Regions from separate parts of the Selenomonas sp. oral taxon 149 str. 67H29BP genome, predicted to be linked through region 2. Evidence: riboswitches for the same ligand, from Rfam matches in the RefSeq annotation. Region 2 holds a riboswitch; the other holds the start of a gene.
What was found. A riboswitch is a leader RNA that binds a small molecule or an ion and turns the genes downstream of it on or off. The one in region 2 is predicted to bind thiamine pyrophosphate.
Positions count from the first base shown of each region.

Region 1: linked by a shared signal. The riboswitch ahead of cytX (putative hydroxymethylpyrimidine transporter CytX) and the one ahead of thiM (hydroxyethylthiazole kinase) in region 2 are both predicted to bind thiamine pyrophosphate.

Region 1 is NZ_GL397087.1:1,501,184-1,510,058, reverse strand. It holds gene HMPREF9166_RS07180 (AraC family transcriptional regulator) at 1-533, shown strand, start outside; gene HMPREF9166_RS07175 (O-acetylhomoserine aminocarboxypropyltransferase/cysteine synthase family protein) at 607-1,896, shown strand; gene HMPREF9166_RS07170 (tol-pal system YbgF family protein) at 2,236-3,117, shown strand; gene HMPREF9166_RS07165 (PRC-barrel domain-containing protein) at 3,144-4,022, shown strand; TPP riboswitch at 4,026-4,132, shown strand; partial or broken gene cytX (putative hydroxymethylpyrimidine transporter CytX) at 4,246-5,415, shown strand; gene thiM (hydroxyethylthiazole kinase) at 5,633-6,454, shown strand; gene thiW (energy coupling factor transporter S component ThiW) at 6,530-7,018, shown strand; gene HMPREF9166_RS07145 (polysaccharide lyase family 1 protein) at 7,078-8,346, shown strand; gene HMPREF9166_RS07140 (pyridoxamine 5'-phosphate oxidase family protein) at 8,457-8,875, opposite strand, start outside.
Region 2 is NZ_GL397087.1:2,446,681-2,455,555, reverse strand. It holds gene cytX (putative hydroxymethylpyrimidine transporter CytX) at 1-575, opposite strand, end outside; gene thiD (bifunctional hydroxymethylpyrimidine kinase/phosphomethylpyrimidine kinase) at 579-1,382, opposite strand; gene thiE (thiamine phosphate synthase) at 1,396-2,055, opposite strand; gene thiM (hydroxyethylthiazole kinase) at 2,116-2,937, opposite strand; TPP riboswitch at 3,065-3,165, opposite strand; gene rfbC (dTDP-4-dehydrorhamnose 3,5-epimerase) at 3,211-3,771, opposite strand; gene rfbA (glucose-1-phosphate thymidylyltransferase RfbA) at 3,781-4,656, opposite strand; gene HMPREF9166_RS11530 (DUF819 domain-containing protein) at 4,778-5,944, opposite strand; gene HMPREF9166_RS11525 (dipeptide epimerase) at 6,089-7,177, shown strand; gene HMPREF9166_RS11520 (hypothetical protein) at 7,187-7,747, shown strand; gene HMPREF9166_RS11515 (bifunctional homocysteine S-methyltransferase/methylenetetrahydrofolate reductase) at 7,857-8,875, opposite strand, start outside.

The DNA.
Region 1 (8,875 bases), 950 kb from region 2:
TCGAGCATGAACTTCTCATCAATAAATACATCCCCGGCGAGACACACGATGTACCACAGATGATTGCCGCGCTCTTTACGGCGATGAAGGGGGCGCGAGAGGGGTATGAGCTGATCGTCACGGGGATGCTCTACAGCTTCATTGGTGCGGTGCTGCAGCATGGACTCTGCCACGCACCGAATGCGGCACTGCGCGAGAGCAGCCGGCGGCGTGTCATGCAGCTCAAGAAGACATTTCAGCTCATCGACGATGCCTACGATCAGCCGCTCACCCTCGGCGATCTCGCGGCAGCGGCAGGACTGACGCCGAACTATTTCTGCCGGTTTTTCCAGAAGATCACGAACCGCAGCCCCATCGACTACCTGAATCATTACCGCATCGAGGCGGCGTGCATCCGCCTCGCGCGCAGTGGAGAGAGCATCACGGAGATTGCGCTTGCGACGGGGTTCAACGACATCAGCTACTTCATTAAGACGTTCCGAAAGTATAAGGGCATTTCACCGCTGAAGTATCAGAAGGCAAATTCTGCTTGACAAACAGCATATTTTATATATAATACATAGCAATAAAATATGTTATATCGTTTTGGCTGAGAGGGGAATCGCCATGAGTGAGCAGAAATATCATTTTGAGACCTTGCAGGTGCGCGTCGGACAGGAGGAAGCCGATCCCGTGACGGATGCGCGCGCTGTGCCGATTTATCAGACGACCTCGTACGTCTTCCACAATGCGCAGCACGCTGCCGACCGTTTCGCGCTCAAGGATCCGGGCAATATCTACGGGCGGCTCATGAATCCGACACAGGATGTCTTTGAAAAGCGCATCGCGGCGCTTGAGGGCGGCACGGCGGCCCTCGCCTTTGCCTCGGGGGCAGCGGCGATCACGGCGACGATCCAGGCACTTGCCCATCAGGGCGATCATGTCGTCGCGCAGCAGAGCATCTACGGCGGTACGTACAACTTGCTCGCGCACACGGCGAAGGACTGGGGCATCGACGTGACCTTCGTCGAGCCGCGGGCGGGCGCGCAGGGCTTCGCCGACGCCATCCGCCCGAACACGAAATGCGTCTTCATCGAGACCGTCGGCAACCCGAACGCCGATCTCGTGGACATCGAGGCCGTCGCACAGGCGGCACATGCGCAGGGCGTACCCGTTGTTATCGACAATACCTTTGCGACGCCGTACCTCCTGCGCCCGATCGAGCACGGCGCGGATATCGTCGTGCACTCCGCAACGAAATTCATCGGCGGGCACGGCTCCAGCCTCGGCGGCGTCATTGTCGAGGGCGGCACCTTCGACTGGAAGGCATCGGGACGCTTCCCGCACCTCACGCAGCCGAACGAGAGCTATCACGGCGTGAACTTCGTCGAGGCACTCGGCCCCGTCGCTTTCGTCACGTACATCCGTGCCCTCCTCCTGCGTGACACGGGCGCGGCGATCGCTCCGTTCAACGCATTCCTCTTCCTGCAGGGGCTTGAGACACTCTCCCTGCGCGTCGAGCGGCACGTGTCGAACGCACTGAAAATCGTGGACTTCCTCGCGAAGCATCCGAAGGTCGAGCGCGTCAATCACCCCTCGCTCCCGCACCATCCCGATCACGCCATCTACGAGCGTTACTTCCTGCAGGGCGGCATATCGATCTTCACCTTTGACATCGCGGGCGGTCAGGAGGCGGCATTCCGCTTCATCGATCATCTGAAACTCTTCTCGCTCCTCGCGAACGTCGCTGACGTGAAGTCGCTCGTCATCCATCCCGCGACCACCACGCACTCCCAGATGAACGACGCCGAGCTTGCGGCATCCGGCATCGGCAGAGGCACGATCCGTCTCTCCGTCGGCATCGAGCACATCGACGATCTCCTTGCCGACCTCACGACGGCATTCGATGCGGTCTGAGTCGTTCTTCTGTAAAAGTAAAACCTCTGCGCGAAGGCTTTCCGTCGTGCAGAGGTTTTTGTGTTGGGTGTCATCCATTTTGCCTGTTTGTGTCGATGCTTCACTGGGACATCCATCATTTTGATACACTGATCGTCGCTCCGTATGAGCTCTGTTGGAAAAGTTTTTAATGTTTTTCGCAAAATTTTGTATATGATAGAAGGATTTTCCGCATTTACGTCGAAAGCGTCCTAGAGTACCTATATGTGGATGCTTCGAATTTCTGACCGGGCACCACGCGGTATGGACGCGCAGTACCTCATCGGTGATGGGGATGCCCTTAGGGGAAGGAGGGCGGCGATGTTTTCGGAGATACGGCTTTCTGCACTCATTCTCACCGTCCTCATCAGTGTTGCCCTCGTGGTAGGGCTGATCCACTATGCTCCGCCGCTGACGCAGACGTACTACTGGCGACTCGGCGGACTGATCGCGGGCGCGGGGCTGCTCGTCACCCTCTTTGACCGCTTGATGGCGGCGCGGGCGCGGCGGCGTGCGGCAAAGAATCCACCGCTCTCCTTTGAGGAGGGACAGACCGCCATGCCCGCTGCGGCAGAGGCCATGACGGAGCGTCCGTCCGTCTCCGTCTTCCCGGCAAAGGCAGCTGCCATGCCCAAAGCCCTGCCCCAACCGGCGGGAAAGAAATCGGCGGCAAAAAAGAAAAAGACAAAGGCACACGCGGAGAAGAACGCAGCGAAGCCGGTTCCACCCCTCGCGGCAGTACTGCCTTTGGCGGCAGAACCGCCCCCAGTGGCGGCACCGCCCGCGAAGAGTCCACCGCCAGCTCCCTCGCCGGCAGAACACCTGCCGGATGGGCTCGATGCGCTGCTCGACATCGCCTATGTGTCGGCAGAGCCTGCGCCTGAGCGCGCCGTCGCCGCCTACCGAAAGGCACTCGCACGGTACCCGCAGGACTCCTACATGCCATATCTCATCATCGAGCTCTCCACACTCTACAAGCGTCTGGGGAACTACGACGAGGCGCTTCACCTCTTTGACGAGGCGCTCGCACTGCCTATCATTGCAAAGAACGCCGTCATGGTGCAGGAGTTTCGACACTCCCGCCGCACCCTGCACGCCGTTTCGGATATGCTCCGCGCGCGGGGAACCCCTGCGCTCCCCTTCGGCGAGGTGCCGGAGGACGTGCTGGCGGAGGCTGACCGACAGGCGGGCAATCACACCTGACATTTTATTAAAATGGAGGAATAAATATGAAGAAAAGCGTTGACATCCTTGGACTTCCCGTCATCAGCATCACAGAGGGGCGCGAGCTCGGCATGAGCAAGACCCTCCTCATTGATGCGCCGAACCGCATCGTGGCAGCGATCACGATTGAGGACGAGGACTGGTATCGCGGAGTCAAGCTCATCCCCTATGATAACGTGATTGCCGTCGGCGATGATGCCGTCACCATCAACAACAGTGAGAACATCCTCACGCTCGATGCGGCGGGAGATTTTGAAACCCTGCTCGACGACAACATTCGCGTCATCGGCACGAAGGCGATCACGCGCACGGGTGTCATTCAGGGCAATATCACAGAGATCTACATCGGTGACGACGGCAGCATCGAGAAATGCGAGATCACTGCGCCTGAGGGGTCAACCTCCGAGGTCACGGCAGATCAGGTCGCGATCTTCGGTAAGGAAGTTACGGTCATCTCACCGGAGGGCGATGCAGGAAAAAAATCTGACACAGCGTCTGCACCGGCGGCACCCGCTGTGACATCCCCTGCAGCAGAGCCCGCTGCGGCTGAGCCGGTCGAGGAGACCGCCCCTGCGGAGGAGACGCCTGCCGAAGAGCCGGCTGCTCCAGAGGAGACGGCTGCCCCCGAGGCACCGGCAGAGGAGCCCGCACCTGCCGCAGAGGAGCCTGCCCCTGAGGCATCGGCAGAGGACGAGGCCAAGGACGCAGAGCGCGCGAACGAGGATCGTCACCGCCGCTTCCTCCTCGGCAAGAAGGCGACGCGCACCATCAAGATGGACAACGGCGTCGTCATCGTCGAGGCGGGCGCGGACATCACCGAGGAAGTCCTCCAGAAGGCCAAACTCGGCAACAAGTTCATCGAGCTCTCGATGAGCGCACAGTAAGTACAACAGAATAAGGGGAGCTGACAGCAGTCAGCTGAGAGGGGATTATGCGTCCCGACCCATAACCTGATTTGGATAATGCCAACGTAGGGATATATGTGCAGATAGCGCGGCTATGTCAGTTGGCATAGCTGCGTTTTTTGATTCTTTAAGCCTGCCCCACATGCGGGGAAGGAGGACTATGCGCAGCATGGTGGAAAGGGTACATGGATAGGAGGTTCCCATGGACAAGCGTACAAGCATCCCTGCAAATGCACTGATCTGGTTCGGTGCGGGTGTTTCACTGGCGGAGATTTTAACAGGTACATTCTTTGCACCGCTCGGCTTTTGCGACGGCGGGATTGCCATTGTGGTCGGACATATCATCGGCTGTGCGCTGCTTTTCCTCGCGGGGCTGATTGGCGCACGCACACGCCGCAGTGCGATGGAGACGGTCAAGATGGCGTTCGGGGCGTGCGGCGGGCTGCTCTTTGCCGTGCTCAACGTCATGCAGATCATCGGTTGAACGAGCATCATGATCTACGACGGAGCACTCTCGGCAAACTCCATGATGGATGTGGGACATTGGCTCTGGTGCTTTGTCATCGGCGTGCTGATTATCGTTTGGATTCGGATTGGCATCCTGCGCATCGAGCGCGTGAACGCCGTTGCCATGACGGGACTGTTTTTGCTCACCGTGCTCCTCTGCTCCGTTATCATGGGGGGGACGGCGGAGTCCTCTGCAGCAGGTGAGGCGATGAGTTTTGCGATGGCACTCGAGCTCTCGATTGCGATGCCGCTCTCGTGGCTGCCGCTCATCTCGGACTACACGCGCGAGGCGGAGAAGCCCGTCGCCGCTGCCGCCGTGAGTGCGCTCGTCTACGGGCTCGTCAGCTGCTGGATGTACTTCATCGGCATGGGGGCGGCGATTCTCACGGGCGAGAGTGACATCGCACAGATCATGCTGCACGCAGGACTTGGCGTAGCGGGGCTCGGTGTTGTCATCCTCTCGACCGTCACCACAACGTATCTCGATGCGTACTCGGCGGGGGTCTCAAGCGAGAGCATCGTGCGCTCTGTCTCGGGGCGCACCGTCGGCATCGGCGTGACTGCGCTCGGTGCGGTTGCGGCATCGCTCTACCCGATGGACGACATCACAGGTTTCCTCTACATCATCGGCTCGGTCTTTGCACCGATGATCGCTGTCCAGATCGCGAGTTACTTCCTCCTGCACGAAGATGCGGCGGGACGCTCTGTCCACAGGGTCAACCTCGCCGTCTGGTTCATCGGCTTCCTCTGCTACCGCTGGCTCATGACACTCGACACCCCCGTTGGCAGTACCCTCCCGACCATGGCGATCACGCTTTTGCTTGCGCTCGCTGCGCATCGGGCGATGGGAAAACGGGCGGAGTGAGAGGGGGAATGGCGAAGAGGGCGGTGCGCTGCCCAAAAGCGAACCCTAGTGAAGCAAGAGCGAAAAGCGTGCGGTATGGCCCCGGCGGATTTCTTTCGTTCAAGCGAAGCGCGTTTAAGAAGTCCGCCGGTATTTGAGCATACAAGCACGCGGGCGATTGCGTAACTAAGCGTTCGCGTTGGGCACGCATCCCCTCCTCAATGAAAGGAAAATATAAATGCCTACATCAACCCTCAACCAAATCCGCGCGGCATCCCCGCTCATCCACTGCATCACCAACTATGTCACCGTCAACGACGTTGCAAACGTCTTGCTCGCCATTGGTGCGCGTCCCATCATGGCGGACGATCCGGAGGAGGTGGAGGAGATCACCGCCCTCTGCGCGGGACTCTGCCTCAACATCGGCACACTCAACGCGCGTACCATCCCGAGCATGATTGCGGCGGGCAAACGTGCCCGCGCTCTCGGACATCCCGTCGTACTCGACCCCGTCGGCGCGGGCGCAAGCAGACTGCGCACGGCGACCGCGCTTCGCATTCTGGACGAGGTGCAGCCCACCGTCATTCGCGGGAATATCTCAGAGGTGCGAACGCTTGCCGTCGGGAGCGGTGCGACACAGGGCGTTGATGCGAACGCGGCGGATGCCGTCATCGAGGAGACTCTTGCGGCGACGGCGGACTTCCTGCGCGGCTTTGCGGCACGCACGGAGGCAATCATTGCCGTCACAGGGGCAATCGACCTTGTGACGGACGGTGTGACTACGTACGTCGTCCGCAGCGGACGCGCGGAGATGGGACGGGTCACGGGCACGGGCTGTCAGCTCTCCGCCCTACTTGCGGCGGCTCTCGCTGTTGAGCCTCTGGAACCCCTCGCGGCAGTCGCCGAGACCGTTGCACTTATGGGCGTTGCAGGGGAGATCGCATGGGCGCAGATGGGGGAGTGCGATGGAAACGCGACCTATCGGACGCGCATCATTGATGCCATTTATCGCATGACGGGCGAAGGACTCGCTGCGCGAATGAACATCAAAAAAACCTAGATCCGTCTCGCGACGGGAGGAGGAGAATCACTCGTCAGGGTGGTGGAAGGGGCGCTCTATAGTAAGGAGAGTATTATGCTTGATTCAAAAAACCGCAAACTCACCCTCGCCGGCATCCTCGTTGCCGTTGCCGTGCTCGGCGGACTGTTCAGCATCCCTGTGCTCGGCAGCCGCTGTGCTCCTGTCCAGCATCTCGTCAACATCCTCGCCGCCGTCTTTCTCGGTCCTCTCTGGGGCATCGGCGTCGCCTTCGCCGCGAGCCTCCTCAGGAACATCGCAGGGCTCGGCAGCCTCATGGCATTCCCCGGCAGCATGATCGGTGCGCTCTCATGCGGGCTTGCCTACCACTATACGAAGCGCCTCGGCATCACCTGCATCGCCGAGGCACTCGGCACGGGGATTATCGGCGCACTTGCCGCCTATCCCGTCGCTGCCCTCCTCATGGGGCTGAACCCCACGAGCTACACCGTCTACATCGTCCCCTTCCTCCTCTCCACAGGCGCGGGCAGTCTCCTCGCCTACATCCTTCTGCGCGTCCTGCTGCCAAAGCTGCGGCGGGATTGAATACCTTGTATGTCGATTCGCTGCGCGATATTCTGTTTCTAGGAGGTGAAGAGAAGAATATGAAAAAAATAATTTTACTGATTGCCTGCATCGGCGCGTTAGCGGCTGTTTTCCTCTTGCCGTTCATCCAGAGCTCGATGGGGAAGACGGATTTTATACGGGAGGTGCTCGCTAAAAATGATGGATTTGCCGCAGAGGGCAGCGGGACGACCGGCGGGGCTGCTGCCGTAGAGGACAATATTTTTCGCGTGACCAATAGACAGGAGTTTATTGCCGCATTGGGGAATCGAAAGAACACAGAACCTAGGATTTTGATGATTTACGGTACGATCGACTTCGATACGGATGCGGATGGCAAGCGCCTGACGAAGGAAGATTATATGGCGGAGGGCTATGATTTTCAGCAATATCTGGAATCGCATGCGCCGCATAGTAATGCGCCGCAAAGCCGAAAAGAAGAGCAGGAGGCAAAAAGAAAACAATCTCAAAAAAATCAGGAAAAAAACATCATGGTTCATGTCCCCGCCAATACGAGCATCATTGGGATTGAACATGCGAAATTAAAGGGCGTGGATTTAGTCCTCGACGCGGATAACGTTATCATCCGAAATATTATGTTTGAGTCCCCGTATGATTATTTCCCGTCGTGGGATCCAAACGACGGGCCGGAAGGCAGCTGGAATTCTCAGTATGACAGCGTTACGATCCGCGGCGGCACGCATATTTGGATCGATCATTGCCATTTCGAGGATGGGCAGCAGCCGACGGAAACGTATTTTCATCGTGAATACGAGCATCGGGACGGTTTGGTCGATATCGTAAATCAGGCGGACGACATCACGATGTCATACAATGTTTTTGAACGGCATAATAAAGCGATTTTGATCGGGAACAGCGATGCAAAAACGGCGGATGACGGGAAACTGAATGTGACGCTGCATCATAACTACTTCCATAATTTGGTTCAGCGTGCACCGAGAGTGAGATTTGGCAAGGTTCACGTGTATAATAATTACTACCAAACGGACGATGAAAACGGCGCATACCGTTATGCGTATTCGTTGGGCGTCGGAAAAAACTCGAAAATATATGCCGAAAATAATGTCGCGGATATCGACGGAAGGACGTATCAAGATTTTGTCAAAGTATTTGGCGGCACGGAGTTTACCGCGGTCAATAATATCTTCAACGACGAGAAAATCGATGCATTTAACGAGCATTTATCCCCGGTCGCGTGGGCGCCCGAGCGATACATAAAAATCGACGATGTGAGTGCGGTGAAAGAAAAAGTTTTACAGCATGCGGGCGTGCTAAAAAATGAAGATTAATTTGTTCCGATTGGAATATAACCTGCCCCCCAAAAGGCCGATCTTCTCATCTAACCTTTGGAGGGCAGGGCATAAAACTTCGTGCGGCAGCCTCGATTGCCGGCCCATTCTCAGAGTCGGATGCGCTCGATATGCTCCATATCGATGGTGACAACCGCTGTGTCGAGCGAGATTTCGTAGAGGATGAGGTCGTCGCCGACAGCATCAATGGTCTCCTGATAGCGTGGGATCTTTGCGGCAAAGAGTGCCGCGAGATCGTAGACGGTGCGCGCAGACTTCACGGCGCGTCCGCTCGCGCGGACGTGTTCGTTTGTGCCGTTGTGCGGAACGGTAGTGAATGCAATATTCGGATTTGCCGCGATCTCGACGACCTTCTCGTTGTCTTTGAACGTGGCGAAGTAGACGCAGTGTTCCTCGGGGGCATAGTAGAAGTTCACAATGCGGACATGCGGCAGCCCGTCCGTCGTTGTTGCGAGCGCGATCTCGCGCTGTTCGCGCATGATGCGCTCAAATTCGTCCCGTAGATTCA
Region 2 (8,875 bases):
AGCCACGAAAGCGGCATGGAAACCGACAGTTCCAGTGCGGCTCCAAAGGAAATCATCTCGGACGAGAAAGGTGCTGTACCGGTCTCCTCCATAATAACAATGCACATGATTACCGTCAGGATGAAGAGTGCCGTCATCGTGATGGTATTCATCCGGCCAAAATTTCTGACTCCCACGACAATCCACAGTACAATCAGTGCGCCAATCACCACGCACCAGCCCCAGTTTCCTATCGGCCAGATGGCCGTGGCGGACAAAGCTCCGTCATAAATCATAATGCCTGTCCAGCCAACGAGCTGCAACACGTTCAGCATCGCAAAAAATGCGCCGCCATAGCGGCCATAGGCCATCTTCACCGCTTCCATAGCGCTTTTTCCACTTCTGGCACTGACCAGCCCAGTCAGGAAAAATAGGACACCACCAATCAGATGCCCCAGCACAATGGCCGTCATGCCTGCTTCCCATCCAAGTGGCGCCAGATACGTTCCTGTCAAAATTTCCGCAATAGAAACGCCCGCACCGAACCAGAGCAAGCCATGTCCAAACAAATTGCTCCTTTTTGCTTTCTCATTCATCCTTTACATCCCCTCTGCAAACCTGCCTTGCAAGTCAAATGCGTGATTCATGGGGCCAGAGCCCCTTCCGAGGTCAAGCATAGCTGCCAAGGCTCCGGAAACATATTCCTTTGCCCTGCCTACAGATTCATGCAAGTCAAAGCCCTTGGCGAGGTTTGCGGCAATAGCACTGGATAGTGTGCAGCCCGTACCGTGCGTGTTGTGTGTGTCGATTCTTTTTCCCTGAAACCACGTAACCGTCCCTCGCTCATAAAGGAGGTCGTTGGCATCATTGTGACTGTGCCCTCCCTTTACGAGAACACTGCAGCCAAAGGTCTTTGCTATGGATGCGGCAGCCTCACGCATATCCGCTTCCGTTGTGATCGCAAGTCCGCTAAGAACCTCTGCCTCCGGAATGTTCGGTGTAATCACCTCGGCAAGCGGAATCAAAAGATCCGTCAATGTCTCCACCGCCTTCTCCTCAATCAGTCTTGCCCCGCTGGTGGCAACCATGACCGGATCCAGCACGATGTGCTCCGCCGCATAACGGGTTAGGAGATCTGCGATGATGCGGATCAGCGCTCCATCGGATACCATGCCGATTTTCACCGCATCCGGCCGAATATCCGAAAAAACGGCATCCAGCTCCTGCCCCAGAAACTCCGGGGAAACATTCAAAATACTGCTCACACCGCATGTGTTCTGGGCGGTGAGTGCTGTCACGGCACTCATGCCAAACACACCATTCATCGTCATTGTTTTGAGGTCGGCCTGAATGCCGGCTCCCCCACTGGAATCACTTCCGGCGATGGTCAGTACAGTTTTCATCCCGTTTTCCTCCCTATCTTCCCTTTGCTTCTTTTACCTTGTGCAGCAGGCGCTGCGCTGCAAGGCGGATATCCTCCTTGGCAAAGATCGCTGAAATAACGGCGACGCCCGCAATACCACTGCCGGCAAGCTGCATGACGTTTTCATCGTTGATGCCGCCGATTGCGACAACGGGAACTGCTGTCGCTGAACATATTTCTTTCAGCGTTTCATAGTGAACAGCCTCGGCATCCTCCTTGGAGTTGGTAGGAAATACAGCCCCCACCCCCAAGTAATCGGCACCGCACTCTGCGGCAATCCGCGCCTCCTTTACCGTCTGTACCGAGACGCCAAGAATTTTGTCCTTCCCTATGCGTTGTCTGGCTGCACCTGCCTCCATATCGCTCTGTCCCACGTGGACGCCATCGACGCCGATTGCCATGGCCAGCTCCACATCATCATCAATCACAAATGGTACACGATAACGCCGGCAAAGCAAGCGAAGCGCCCGTGCTTCTTCCAGCAAGGAAGCGCGCGGCATTGTCCCTGCGCTTTTCTCACGCAGCTGAAGGAATGTCGCACCTCCTTGCAGCGCACGTTCTGCCGCATCATACAGTCTTCCCCCATGCAGCCAGCGACGATCGGTCACCGCGTACAGGAGAAGGTCTTCTTTCCTCACAAGCATTTCATTCATCTTCTTTCCTGTCGCCCCCGCTCGTTTCGCATGGAGCCTTCGTCTGCACTCGCTGCCGTATCATCGGATTTCGATCCTTTCTCCTCGATTCATACGCTCCGCTGTTATATGATAGAGCGCGTCGATGATCCGATTCCGATATGTGGCGTTTCCATCACCGTCTGTCATATACTCCATCGCAATCTCGCCGGCGAGTCCCATTGCAGCAACAGCGGCAGCCGCAGCCGCCAAAGCATGGCCGGGATTTGCCGCCAGAAAAGCAGTCATGACACCGGAGAGCTGACAACCCGTTCCCGTAATGCTGCTCATTTCTTTGCGCCCATTGCGGATGACATAGCATGCCTCTGCATCAGCGACCAAATCAATGGCACCGGTAATGGCGATAACACTCCCGCATGATTGCGCACACATCTTTGCAAACGCAATCATATCTACAAGATTCGCTTCAGTAACCGCATCCGCAGCATCTGCGTCCACTCCCTTTGTCGTCGTGCTGCCAAGACATAGTGCCTTGATCTCCGATATGTTGCCGCGAATTGCCGTAAAGTGCAGTTTCTCTATAAGGGCAGCCGCCATCTCAGTGCGCAGCTTCGATGCACCTGCGCCTACCGGATCCAAAAGCAGCGTATGACCCAGCTCCATGGCGCGTTTTCCGGCCAGATGCATCGCGCGGATGGACTGCTTGTGCAGTGTGCCGATATTGATGTTCAGCCCGTCACAAATTCGTGTGATATCGGCGGCTTCCTCCGGCTCATCCGACATGATGGGGCTTGCACCAACCGCCAGAATGGCATTCGCCACATCATTTGCGGTCACATAGTTGGTGATGTTATGCACGAGCGGTGCATTCTCTCTTACGTTGTCCAAATAGCTTTCCAGCATGACTGCTTCCTCCTGCTGCATCGTTTTTCCCAGCCCGTTCCGCCCGAATCACACACAAGCTGCCGGACATGGCTTATCTACACAAAAAGAGCGCCACCCAAAATGAAATGGATGACGCCCGAATGCGCTTAAAATAAAGGCCTATTTCCCTACGTTGGCATTATCCAAATCAGGTTATGGGTCAGGATCGAATCCACTCTCAGCCTTTCGGCTCCCCTTGTGCTTTTATTATACTTTTTCTTCCATGCTGTGTCAACTTAGGGAATCACTATACTATCCCTCATAGACAAAGTTCAATTCACTGCGCTCTGCGAGGAGCGGTGCGGCGGCATCCTTCTCCGAGAGGACGGTCGGTGTGAGCGGCCATGCGACACCGATTGCTGGGTCATCCCAGCGGATGTTGCCGTCACAGTCCGGTGCATAGAGATTGTCCGCCTTATACTGCACCTCCACATTGTCGGTCAGCGTGATAAATCCGTGGGCAAAGCCGCGCGGGATGAAGAGCTGGCGATAGTTCTCCGCAGAGAGCTCCACCCCCACCCACTGTGCATAGGTTGGGGAGCCGCGGCGGATGTCAACGGCAACGTCGAAGATCGCACCGCGCGAGGCGCGCAGGAGTTTCGCCTGCGCCATGGGATTCAGCTGATAGTGCAGGCCGCGCAGCGTCCCCTTCTGTGCCGAAAAGGAGTGATTGTCCTGTACGAATGCGACATGAATCCCCGCATCCTCCATTTTTTTTGCCGACCAGCTCTCCATAAACCAGCCGCGCGCGTCGCCGAATACCTGCGGCTCTATGATAACAACGCCGGGCAGTGCCGTTTCAATGACGTTCATGCTATCCCTCTACATTTCATCCACGATGCGTTTCAGATACACACCGTATTCGTTCTTTGCCAGTGGCTCTGCGAGACGGAGCACCTGCTCGGCATCAATATAACCCATGCGGTAGGCGATCTCCTCGATACAGGCGATCTTCAGTCCCTGACGCGCCTGGATGGTCTGGACGAATGCCGCCGCCGACAGGAGGGACTCATGCGTCCCCGTGTCCAGCCATGCATAGCCGCGCCGCAGCCGCTCCACACGGAGTTTTTTCGCCGTAAGATAGGCGATGTTCACATCGGTGATCTCGAGTTCCCCGCGTGCCGACGGGCGTACTGCGCGCGCAATGTCGACAATGTCATGGTCATAGAAGTAAAGTCCTGTCACAGCGTAGTTGGACTTCGGCTGCTTTGGTTTTTCCTCCAGCGAGAGTGCGCTGCCGTCCGCGTCAAAGGAGACGACGCCGTACCGCTCGGGATCGGACACGTAGTAGGCGAAAACGGTCGCGCCCGTGTCGTGCTGTACCACCTGCTGCAGCACCTGCGCAAAATCCGAGCCGTAGAAGATATTGTCCCCCAGCACGAGCGCACATCCCTCGCCGCCGATAAAGTCTGCACCGATGAGAAATGCCTGTGCCAGTCCGTCAGGACTCGGCTGTACAGCGTACGAGATGGCAATACCGAGCTGACTTCCGTCACCGAGGAGGCTCTGATAGAGCTCACTGTCGCTCGGCGTCGTGATGATGAGGATGTCCCGTATGCCTGCAAGCATGAGCGTGCTCAGCGGATAGTAGATCATCGGCTTGTCATAGATCGGCATGAGTTGCTTCGATACGACCTTCGTCAGCGGATAGAGACGCGTCCCCGAGCCGCCCGCCAGGATAATTCCCTTTCTGATCATTCCGTCACCTCTTCAAAAAGATTCATGATGCTCTAATTCGACAATGCAGGCAGATTTCCTTCATAAAAAAGGCATGCAGAAAGTGAATCCTTCTGCATGCCTTTGATCCGTGATATGAGATTTACCCCGCAAACATTTCCATAATATGCGCAACGAGAATGCCGAACGGTGTACCAATCACGTAGCCCATCAGCGCCATGAGGATGCCGACGGGAACGAGCGAGCCGGAGTAGGTGCCGGCAAGCACAGGTGCGGACGCCGTCCCGCCGATATTGGCGAGCGAGGCAACACATGCCGTGAACATATCGAGGCGGAAAAGCCGCGCGAGGAAGAACATGAGCACAAAATGAACGCCGAGGATGATGAACCCGGTCAAAATCCAATACGGCGCGTCGCCCAGTTCCAGCAAAGAGGCGCGCGATGCGAGGAGGGCAATCACGGAGTAGAGGAGAACATTCGAGATCTCTGCTGAGCCCGCCACACGTCCAAGCGGCGAAACAGCGCCGATCAGACCAAGCACTGTGATAAAGAGGATTGTCCACGTCGCCTTGTCAAAGAACGGCACAGCGGCATTGAGTATCTTTCCGACGTTCGCACCGACAGCCGAGACGACAAGAGCCGCACCAAGCAGGAGGATAATGCTCTGGAATGTGATCTTCCCCGTGTTCAGTTTTGCATCTTCCTCAAGGCTGCGCGAGACAGCATCGAGCTGTGTCGTGTCTGCCTTGTTCCAGACGTTGAATCGCGATGCGAGCGTGATCAGCCAGAGCAGGAACATGACCCAGATGGAGTAGTCGATAGAGTCCACCACGAGGGCATAGCCCATATCCGCCTCCGACACGCCGAGCGCCGCCTGCACCGCGACCATGTTGCCGGAACCTCCAAGCCATGAGCCGCAGAGCGCGCCGAGCGCCATCCACGAATCGGAGCCGATCAGCCCCTTCATCACGAGAAAGGCGACGATGAAACCGATCATGATTGTGAGTGATGCAGAGAAGAATCCGAGCAGCATCCGCGGGCCGAGCTTCAGTACCTTGCGGATATCGCAGCGCAGCAGCATGGTAAAGACCATCGCGTACGTCAGCGAGTTCTTCAGTGCGCCGTAGGCGGGCTTGGTCGCCGCCATATCCCATGTGCCGAAGGTGCAGAGCAGCATGGAAATGAGGTAGACGAGAACGACAGCGGGAAGATAGCGGAACAGCGCCCAGCCGGTCCCCTTCTCAAGCGTTACCAGCCCGCCTGCGAGGAGGATGAGCACGGCAACATAGGAAAATCCATCCGTAATCATGACAATACACTCCTTCGATGATATATAATTCCTTGAAGAATTATAGTCTCGATTATGTAATAAACCAATAAAGAGATACAATGGACTTCTTTCCTATAGTTCTCTTATTTATGAAAGAATTCTGTATACAAAAGGAGGATTCCCATGAAAATTACGAACGTCGAACTGGGCATGCTTTCTGTTCCCCTGCGTGTTCCGTTCAAAACAGCACGCCGCCGCGTGGACAGCGTCGAGGATGTCATCGTTCTCATCCATACCGATACGGGTGCAACGGGCTATGGCGAGGCACCGCCGACGGGCATCGTGACGGGTGACACGACGGGCGGCATCATCGACGCGATACGCACGCACCTTGCCCCGATGCTGATCGGACGGGATGTGAACGAGTTCGAGGATCTCATCCGTAATGTGCAGACCGCGCTCATCCACAATACCTCGGCAAAGGCCGCTGTCGATATGGCGCTCCACGATCTCTACGGTCAGCTCTGGAACATCCCCGTACACAAACTGCTCGGCGGAGCAAGGGACGGCATCGTGACCGACATCACGATCAGCGTCAATGCGCCCGAGGAGATGGCGCGCGACGCACGCGATGCCATCCGCCGCGGCTACGACACGCTCAAGATCAAAGTGGGAATTGATCCCTCGCTCGATGTCGCCCGTCTCGTCGCCGTCCGTGACGCGGTCGGCAAAGACGTACGCATCCGCATTGACGCCAATCAGGCATGGCGTCCGCGCGAAGCAGTACGCATCCTCGCCCAGATGGCCGAGAAAGGGCTCGATATTGAGCTGGTGGAGCAGCCCGTCGCCGCCGCCGACATTGACGGACTCGCCTACGTCACGCGCGAGAGCGACGTCCCCGTCCTCGCCGACGAGGCCGTCTTCTCCCCCTCCGATGCGCTGCGCATCATGCAGCTCCACGCCGCTGACATGGTCAACATCAAACTCATGAAATGCGGCGGGCTCTACCCCGCGCAGCAGATCATCGCTGCTGCAGAGATCTATGGCATGGAGTGTATGCTCGGCTGTATGCTCGAGGCAAAGATCTCCGTCAATGCCGCAGTGGCACTCGCCTGCGCCAAAAAAATCGTCACGCGCATTGACCTCGACGGTCCCGTGCTCTGCCGTGAGGATCCGATCGAGGGCGGTGCACAGTTCAACGAGAAGGACATCACTGCCTCTGCCGCACCGGGGCTTGGCATCAAGGGCGTTGCCGGACTGAAGATGCTGTAAGGAGACCGCATGAGTACATCGATCAATTTCGCCGTCGGTGAGCCATTCCCCCTGCCCATCCGTGCCGAAGCAGACGGCGGCATGTTTCAAGCGGATAAGAACGGCATGATGTTCCTGCTGCAGCTCTCGCGCACGGATGCCATTGCTGTGGAGGCATTTCGCACGGGCGAGATCGAGCTGGCGCTCACCGAGATGGACGGCATACTCTTTTTCCTCTATCGTATCGACGGCATCTTCAAGGATGGCTGGGGCGACGCACCGCTTTCCCTCGCCCTCGTCAAAGAGGAACTGATGCCGGACGAGGAGAGCCTCGCCGATCCGACCCTTCATCTCTATCTCGTCGATACGAAGCTCAAGCTGCTCCTCGCACAGCGGACGGCGCGTGTGCCCGAAGCGTTCGCGGACATCATCCGACAAAACGTACGCGCACAAAAAAGTGCACCGCTCTCGATGCTTGCCTTCCAAAAGAAAGTCGCTGCCGTATGGGCGAAGAAGTCCCCCGCGGATCTTCGTGCCGCAGCATCGGCGTCGCATACGCTGCCAATGACACTGGGCGGTACTGTTCACTAGAGAATCGCTGATAGATACTCTTTTCATTCGTTCGTGGGACTGCTCTATCCATAGCTAAAAAATCCCCCTTTTGCCGCAGATAATACGGCAAAAGGAGGATTTTTTGTTATCATTTCAAAAGCTCTGCAACGATGCGGGCGACCAGCGGTGTGCGCGAAAATGGCGTGATGATGTAGTAACCGTCAATATACGGCTCAATGTCATGGGCAATCTCCAGCGAAAGCCTGACAGCGAGTTCCTCCGCCGCCTCCCGATCGAGCCCGTGATACGCATTGATGATGCGCTCCTCGACGTGAATGCCCGCAATCTCGCTTGCCATAAACCGTGCGTTGCGTTCGCTGACCACGGGCATCAGTCCGCCCATAATCAGGGCATCTCCCAGCTCCTCACGCGCCGTGCACAGGTTCTCCTTCGCGCGTTCGCTCAGCACGGGCTGGGTAAAGAATCCCGTCATCCCCGCTTCCAGCTTTTTCTTGGCAAGTCCAATCTGCGAGGGAAAATGTTTCGCATTGATGTTGAGTGCACCGAACACATGAAACGGCAGAACGTCGCCATGCTCACCGAGGCTCTTGATGAATGCGGACAGCTTGCGCGAGTTGAACTGATAGACACTCTTTACCTCATCGCGTTCCGCCGTCGGAATTGGGTCGCCGGTAATGGCAATCATATTGTGAATGCCCTCGGCGCTGAGCCCGAGCAGAATCGACTTAATCGCGTTGAGGTTGCGGTCGCGGCAGGTCATGTGCGGAATCGGCTCGATCCCGAGCTCACGATGGACACGCGACGCAAGCATCGCCGCATCCATACGCGCCCGCGCGACGGGGTTATCCGCAATCGTAATGGCATCGACGCCCGCCTCGCGCAGCTCACGCGCCCCACGGAGAAATTTCTCCGCGTGACCGGTCTCAGGTGGGTCAAGCTCTACAGCAATGACTTTCCTGCCATCCCGTAGGGCTGCGAAAAAGGGGCTCTCCGCCTGTATGACAGGCTCCTGCTCAGCGGCTGCCTGCACATCAGCAGTCACTGTGCCCTGCGTCCCGAGAGCTGTGCAGAGAGCGCGAATATGCGCCGGTGTCGTGCCGCAGCAGCCGCCGAGGATGGAGACACCGTCCTGCACGAGTGCCGCCA